2 regions of the Xanthomonas sontii genome follow, and region 2 is predicted to be linked to the other one. Evidence: predicted binding sites of a transcription regulator. Region 2 holds the regulator's gene; the other holds the start of a gene.
The links. Region 2 encodes FliA, which starts transcription of late flagellar genes. Its sites were predicted from a motif close to TAAAGTTTNNCNNNCNNNGGCCGATAA; they were not measured.
Positions count from the first base shown of each region.

Region 1 (4,003 bases), 670 kb from region 2:
GTGCAGGCCGGGCTGCTCGCGCTGCAGCAGGACGGCTATGTGCTCGGTGGTCGGTTCAGTGCCGACGCCGATGCCGAGGAGTGGTGCGAGCGGCACCTGCTGGCACGCATCCACCGCTACACCCTTGGCCGCCTGCGCCGCGAGATCGAGCCGGTGGCGCCGCGCGACTACGCGCGCTTCCTGTTCCGTTGGCAGCATCTGGACGCACAGGGCCAGGTGGAGGGCGCCGGAGCGCTGGCCGCGGTACTGGCGCAACTGGAGGGCGTGGAGGCCGCGGCGCCGCTGTGGGAGGCGGAACTGTTGCCGGCGCGGGTGCGCGACTACCGCCCGGCCTGGCTGGACGAGGCCTGCAGTGCCGGCCGCACGCTGTGGACGCGGTTGCGCCCCGGCGCCGGCGGCGCCGCGCCGACGCTGCGCAGCACGCCGATCCTGCTGCTGCCGCGGCGCAGCGCCGGGCAGTGGTCGCGGCTGTCGCCAGCGCCGGAGGCCGATGCGCTCGGCTCGCGCGCGCACAAGGTCGCCGACCATCTCGCGGCGCATGGCGCCTCGTTCTTCGACGAGATCGCCGCGGCCACCCGCCTGCTCTCCACCGAACTGGAGGTGGCGCTGGCCGAGCTGGTCGCCGCCGGTCGGGTCCATTGCGACAGCTACGCCGGCCTGCGCGCCTTGCTGGTGCCGGCATCGAAGCGCCCGTCGGCGCTGTCGCGGCGGCGGCCGCGCATGGCGCTGTACGGCGGCATCCAGGATGCCGGGCGCTGGGCGCTGTTGCGGGCCGGCGCCGAGGCCGACGACCCGGCCGCGCGCAGCGAGGCGGTCGAGCACGTCGCGCTGACGCTGCTGCGCCGCTACGGCGTGGTCTGCTGGCGCCTGCTCGAGCGCGAGGCGGCATGGCTGCCGCCGTGGCGCGAGCTGTTGCGGGTCTACCAGCGCCTGGAGGCGCGTGGCGAGATCCGCGGCGGGCGCTTCATCGATGGCCTGTCCGGCGAACAGTTCGCCCTGCCGGAGGCGATCGGTCTGCTGCGGCAACTGCGCCGCCAGCCTGGCGACGGCACCTGGGTGTGCGTGGCCGCCGCCGATCCGGCCAATCTGCTCGGCAGCGTGCTCCCGGGCACGCGGCTGCCACGCGTGGCGGGCGCGCGCGTGCTGTACCGCGACGGCGTGCCGATGGCGAGCTGGGTCGGCGAGCGTTTCGAGGCGCTGCAGGAGCTCGATGCCGAGGAACGCGTGCGCGCGCAGCGCTTGTTGCGCGGAGCCACCGCGGCGGAACGACGCACGGTCGCGGCGCTGCCGATGGTGTGAAGACGCGGCGCCATGCATGCGCTCGCGCACTGCGAGGGCGGGCATATCGGCGCCGCTTTCACATTCTGTCTACAAATTAGAGGGGTTGGTATCCCACTTCGCCTTCGGTGCAAAACCGGGGTCATCTGCCGTTGCAGAACAACTGCGGCATCCGCGCCGCAGATGGCCAGGCGCCTTCTTCACACGCGTCGAGTGCTGCGCCGCAATGCCCGTTGCGCATTCATGCAACGTCGCCGCAGCGCTTGCGCTATGCGGAATTCCGCAGTTTTCACGCGATTTAAAGGCGCTGTCGATGACGCCGATAGCCCTCACGCACAGACGTTGCGGCGCAGCGTCCTCGCTCTCCTCAGAGCGAGTGTGTCCACTCCGCGAGGCGTTGCGGAAGACGGCTGGAGGCGCTCACTTGCGCAACCGGACGCACACAAAGAATCGGGGTACACCATGTTGGGCAATATGAAAATCGGAGTCAGGCTGACGGCGGCGTTCCTGATCGTGGCGGCGATCGGCGCGTGCATCGGCTGGGTCGGCATCCGCAACTCGGGCCGGATCAACGACTACGCCACGGTGCTGTACGAGCGCGAGCTGCTCGGCCTGTCGCACCTGAAAGAGGCCAACATCAATCTGATCAACGCCGGCCGGTCGCGCGCCAACCTGCAGTTGGCCAGTACGGCGGAGGATCGCGCCAAGCACATCGCCAGTCTCGACAAGTACACCGCCAAGGTGGTCGAGCACATGGACAAGGCCAGGACCTCGTTCGACGACCCGGCCACGCTGGCCAAGCTGGCCCGCTTCGACCAGGTGTGGAAGACCTACCTGGAGCGGCGCGGCCAGTTCGTCGACTCGGTGATGCGCGAGCCGCTGCCGCAGGGCAATGCGCAGCTGGCGGACCTGTCGAAGGGCGTGCGCAGCAGCTCCGACGAACTGGATGCGCTGATGTCCGAACTCAGCGAAACCAAGGAAGCCAACGCGGCGCGTGCCAACGACGCCACCGACGCGATCTATGCCAGCAGCACCCGCACCATGCTGGCCATCGTGATCGGCGGCGTGTTGCTCGGGGTCGGCCTGGGCTGCTGCATCAGCCGCAGCGTGACCCGGCCGATCGACAAGGCGGTCAAGGTGGCCAATGCGCTGTCCGAGGGCGACCTGAGCATGCAGATCGAGGTCCGCGGCAGGGACGAGACCGGGCAATTGCTGCTGGCGATGCAGCGCATGGTCGAGAAGTTGCAGCAGGTGGTCGGCGAGGTCAACGCCAGTGCGCAGAGCCTGGCGGGTGCGTCGGAAGAAGTCAGCGCCACTGCGCAATCCTTGAGCCAGGCTTCCACCGAGCAGGCCGCCGGTGTGGAAGAGACCAGCGCCTCGCTGGAGCAGATGACTGCCTCGATCGCGCAGAACACCGACAACGCCAGGATCACCGACGGCATGGCCGCGCAGGCGGCGCGGGAAACCCTGGAGGGCGGCGAGGCGGTAGTGGCCACGGTGGCGGCGATGAAGCAGATCGCGCAGAAGATCGGGATCATCGACGACATCGCCTACCAGACCAACCTGCTGGCGCTGAACGCGGCGATCGAGGCCGCGCGCGCCGGCGAGCACGGCAAGGGCTTTGCGGTGGTCGCCGCCGAAGTGCGCAAGCTGGCCGAGCGCAGCCAGGTGGCGGCGCAGGAGATCGGCGAGGTCGCCGGCTCCAGCGTGGAACTGGCGGAGAAGGCCGGTCATCTGCTGGAGACCATCGTGCCCAGCATCAAGAAGACCTCGGACCTGGTGCAGGAGATCGCTGCCGCCTCGCAGGAACAATCGTCCGGCGTCGCCCAGATCAATGCGGCGGTGGTGCAGCTGAGTCAGATCACCCAGCAGAACGCGACCGCCTCCGAAGAGCTGGCGGCCACCGCCGAATCGATGAGCACGCAGGCCGTGCAGTTGCAGGACAGCATGGCGTTCTTCCAGTTGTCCGCCGGCACGCGCCGCGCCACGCACGCGCTGGACGACGGCGAGGCGGTGGCGCCGCTGCGTGCGGCTGGCTCGCGCTGGGCGCCGCGTGCGCCATCCGTCGCCGCGCGCCGTTCCGTTGCAGGCAATCGCGACCGCAGCGAAGCGCTGCTGGGCCGCGCCTGATCCATTCCCTGGCGGCGCCTGCCGCGCCGCCAGTTCCGTGTCGCTGTCGTTGTCACAACTGCCCATTGTCGGGAGAGTGCCGTGCTGAAGAATCTCAAAATCGCAACCAAGCTCTACGGCGGCTTCGCCGTGGTCCTGTGCATCCTGCTGGCCCTGGCCGGCGTGGCCTACTTCAACGTGTCCGCGTTGTCGCAGGCCAATTACTGGAACACCCACACCTACAAGGTGATCGCCGAAGTCGATGCCGCGCTCAGCAGCCTGATCAACATCGAGACCGGCACGCGCGGCTTCTCGCTGACCGGCGAGGACGCGTTCCTGCAGCCCTACCGCGACGGCGTCGCCAGCTTCGAAAGCCACCTGCGCACGGCGCAGGAGCTGACCGCCGACAACCCCAAGCAGCAGGAGCGCCTGAACGCGCTGAAGCAGACCCAGGCGCAATGGCTCAGCCAGGCGGTGCATCCGCAGATCGCGCTGCGCAAGAACGTCAACGATGGCCAGGCGACGATGGAGGCGCTGACCGCTGCGGTGCGTGCTTCCAAGGGCAAGGCCTACATGGACGCGATGCGCGATCGCATGGCCGAAGTGCGTCGCGCCG
Region 1 is NZ_CP132342.1:4,032,055-4,036,057, reverse strand. It holds gene RAB70_RS16940 (DEAD/DEAH box helicase) at 1-1,299, shown strand, start outside; gene RAB70_RS16935 (methyl-accepting chemotaxis protein) at 1,741-3,408, shown strand; partial or broken gene RAB70_RS21350 (CHASE3 domain-containing protein) at 3,490-3,972, shown strand.
Region 1: the regulator FliA is predicted to act here: its motif matches at 1,578-1,604, upstream of RAB70_RS16935 (methyl-accepting chemotaxis protein).

Region 2 (4,003 bases):
CCAGCTCCACTTCCTTGTTGAGCGAGCGGGCGACGTCGCGCGCCACCTTGGGGAAGCGCGAGAACACCTTGCCCACCGGCTGCATGCGCGTGCGCATCACCGCCGACTGCAGGCGCGCGGTGGCGATGTCCAGGCTGCTGACCGCGCGGTCCAGCTCCTCGTCGCGCAGGCGCACGCGCAGGGTCTTGAGGCGGTTGCGCGAGAGCACCAGTTCGCCGATCAGGTTGACGATCGCGTCCAGGCGCTTGGTGTCCACGCGCACGGTGTGTTCGGGCTCGGCGGCCTTGGCCGGGGCGGCCGCGGCCTTGGGCGCGGCGCTGGGCGCGCGCGGCGCCGGCTGCAGCGCCTGCGGCGTGGCCGTCGGCGGCGCATCGCCGTGCAACTGGTCCAGCAGCGCTTCGAATTCGTCGTCGCTGATCAGGTCTCCCGCGGCCGCGGCGGTGGCCGGGACGGCGGCGGGCGCGGGCGCGGCGCTCTTCGCGGGTGCCGGCGCCGGTGCGTCGTCGCCGTGCGCGTCGAACTGCGCGATCAGCTCCGGCGGCGCGCGCGGCGGCTCCTGGCCGCTGCCGAAGGCATCGAGCATCGACTGCAGGTAGTCCAGCGACTGCTGCGCGGCGTCGAAGTGCCGCGCCTGCAGGGTGGCCTGGCCGGCACGGGCCATGCCCAGGGTTTCCTCCGCGGCGTGGCACAGCTCGACCATGGCGTTGATCGCCAGGAAGCCGGCACCGCCCTTGAGCGTGTGGAAGCCGCGGAACACGGCGTTGAGCTGGCCGCTGTCCTCGGGCGCCTGCTCCAGCGACACCAGCTGCTCGCCGAGCCGGTCCAGGATCTCCTGGGCCTCGATGATGAAGTCGGCAGCGATGTCGTCGGGTACGGCGCTCATGGCATTACAGTCCCAATCCGGACAGCAGGTCGTCGGCGTCGTGCTGCGATACGCCGTGGCGGTCCAGGCCGGGCAGGGCCGGGCCGGCCAGGCTGCCGTCGGCCTTCTTGTTTTCTTCCTTCGGCGGCAGACCCAGCGCGCCGAAGCCTTCGTGCACGCGGCGCACGATGCCGGCGACGCGACGGATGATCTGCCCGGTCAGATCCTGGAAGCTCTGCGCCAGGGCCATTTCGGTGAGGTTGTGGCGGATCTTGTCGAGGATCTCGCTCTGGTCGCCGCTGAGGCCGCCGGCGGCGAGCTGGTCGGCCAGCGCACGGCATTCCTCGGCCAGGTCCAGGGTGCGGTGGCTGGCCTGTTCGGTCATCTCCACCACGTGGTCCAGGCGCGAGCAGGCGTCGTCCAGCTCGCCGGCCTCGCTGGGCACCACCGGCAGTTCGCCGAGCGCCTGCCCCAGATCGCGCGCGAGCCGGCTCAGGCCCTGCATCATCGGCCGCGTGCGCCAGGCGGCGAGGGTGTCGATCTCCCTGCGCCAGCCGGCCTCGTCGCCGTTCTCCAGCGCGTCCAGCGCGCCTTGCAGGCGTTCGATCAGGGCGGTACGTTCGGCGGTGGCTTCCATTTAGGCGGTCGCTCCCAGGCGTTCGAAGATCTTGCCCAGCTTCTCCTGCAGCGTCTGCGCGGTGAACGGCTTGATGATGTAGCCGTTCACGCCGCACTGCGCGGCCTCGATGATCTGCTCGCGCTTGGCCTCGGCGGTGACCATCAGCACCGGCAGGTGCTTGAGCTTGTCGTCGGCGCGGATGTTGCGCAGCAGATCGATGCCGGTCATGCCCGGCATGTTCCAGTCGGTGACCACGAACTCGAACGGCGCCGAGCGCAGCGCGGCCAGGGCGCTGTTGCCGTCTTCGGCCTCGGCGGTGTTGGTGAAGCCCAGATCGCCGAGCAGATTCTTGACGATGCGTCGCATCGTCGAGAAATCGTCCACGATCAAAATCCGCATGTTCTTGTTCACCACTGACTCCTAAGGGTTCCTATTCTTCGTCTTCCAGACCGGCATCGGCGACCTCGAACGCCTTCAGGCGTCCGCGCAACCGTACCGTGGCCTGGCCATGGATCTGACACACGCGCGACTCGCTGACCCCGAGCACCGCGCCGATTTCCTTGAGGTTCAATTCCTGCTCGTAGTACAGCGACAGCACCAACTGCTCGCGTTCGGGCAACTGCGCGATGGCCTTGCCCAGCTCGCGGCCGAATTCGCTGCGCTCGAGCATCTGCTGCGGATTGGGTCCGCCCTTGGCGATGGTATCCAGCTCGCCATGGTCCTCGATGCGCGACTCCAGGCTCAGCACCTGGCCGCGGGCGGCATCTTCCATCAAACGCAGGTATTCGGGAAGCGGCATGTCCATCGCCGCGGCCACTTCGTTGGCGGCGGCGGCGCGGCCGGTGCTCTGTTCGATCTTGCGGATCGCCGAGGCGGCGTCGCGGGCGCGGCGGTGCACCGAGCGCGGCACCCAGTCGCCGCGGCGGATCTCGTCGATCATCGCGCCGCGGATGCGGATCGAGGCGTAGGTTTCGAACGAGGCGCCCTGTTCGGCGTCGTAGCTGCGCGAGGCCTCGATCAGGCCGATCATGCCGGCCTGGATCAGGTCGTCGATCTCGACGCTTGCCGGCAGCCGCGCGGCCAGGTGGTGGGCGATGCGCCGGACCAGGTCCGAGTGCTGGGTGATGTAGTCGTTGGCGCTGTTGCGCTGGACGGCGCGGTAGTGGGCGGCGGCGTTCATGCGGCCACCCCGCGCTGGATGATGCGTTCGACGAAGAACTCGACGTTGCCGCGCGGGGCGGTCGGCGCCTGCCAGCGTGCGGTGCGCCGGGCGATCTCGGAGATCGCCTGCGCCGACGGGCTGGACGGGTAGGCCTTGACCACCGGCTGCTGGCGCTGCACCGACAGGCGCAGCCAGTCGTCCTGCGGCACGCAGCCCAGGTAGTTCAGCGACACGTCGCCGAGGAACTTCTCGCAGACCCGGCTGAGCTTGTCGTACAGCAGGCGGCCTTCGTTGAGGTCGCGGACCATGTTGGCGACGATCTGCACCCGGTCCACGCCGCGCTCGCGCGAGAGGACCTTGATCAGGGCGTAGGCGTCGGTGATCGAGGCCGGCTCGTCGCAGACCACCACCACCGCGTCCTGCGCGGCCTGGCAGAAGGTCAGCACGCTGTCGGTGATGCCGGCGGCGGTGTCGACGATCATCACGTCCAGCTCGCGCTGCAGCTCGGAGAACACGTTGACCAGGCCGACGTGCTGGGCCGGCGGCAGCTCGGCCATGTAGCGGCGGCCGGAGGCGGCGGGCACCACCATCAGCCCGTTGGGCATGTCGATCAGCACCTCTTCCAGGGTGCAGCGCCCGGCGACCAGGTCGGCCACGGTGAACTTGGGGGTCAGCCCGAGCAACACGTCGACGTTGGCCAGGCCCAGGTCGGCGTCCAGCAGCAGGGTGCGCTTGCCCATGTCGGCCAGCGCCATGGACAGGTTGACCGAGATGTTGGTCTTGCCCACGCCGCCCTTGCCGCCGGTCACGGCGATGGTGCGCACCGGACCCAGCGGTTCGCTGCGCGTCGCCGACAGGGGGAAGGCATTGGTCAGATTGACGTAGTCACGCGACGGCATGGGTCTGCTCCGGAGTACAGGGCTTATCGGCAGCGCGCCGCAAATCTTCAAGGCGCAATACCAGGCTGGCGGCGTTGGCGCGGTGCAGGTCGTCCGGCACGCGCTGTCCATCGGTCACCCAGGTGATGGGGAGGCGGTGGTCCACGACCACCGACAAGGCACTGCCGAACCGCCCGGTCTCGTCCAACTTGGTCAGGATGACCCCCTGTGGGTCGGCGCCGGCGAACCGGCGCACCACCTCGTCCAGGTCGGAGAAATGGGCGTTGGCGGGGAGGACCAGCAAGGATCGGACCACCCGCGAGGCGCGCAGCCAGTGCAGCTGGGCGGCCAGGGCGCGGTCGCGCTGGCCCATGCCGGCGGTGTCGATCAGTACCAGCTTGTAGTCGGCCAGGCGCTCCAGCAGCTGCTGCAGCGCGGCGTCGCTGTCGGCCTCGTGCACGGCGATGCCGAGCTGGCGGCCG
Region 2 is NZ_CP132342.1:3,366,400-3,370,402, reverse strand. It holds gene RAB70_RS14200 (chemotaxis protein CheA) at 1-883, opposite strand, end outside; gene RAB70_RS14195 (protein phosphatase CheZ) at 888-1,499, opposite strand; gene cheY (chemotaxis response regulator CheY) at 1,500-1,892, opposite strand; gene RAB70_RS14185 (RNA polymerase sigma factor FliA) at 1,912-2,661, opposite strand; gene RAB70_RS14180 (P-loop NTPase) at 2,658-3,542, opposite strand; gene flhF (flagellar biosynthesis protein FlhF) at 3,529-4,003, opposite strand, start outside.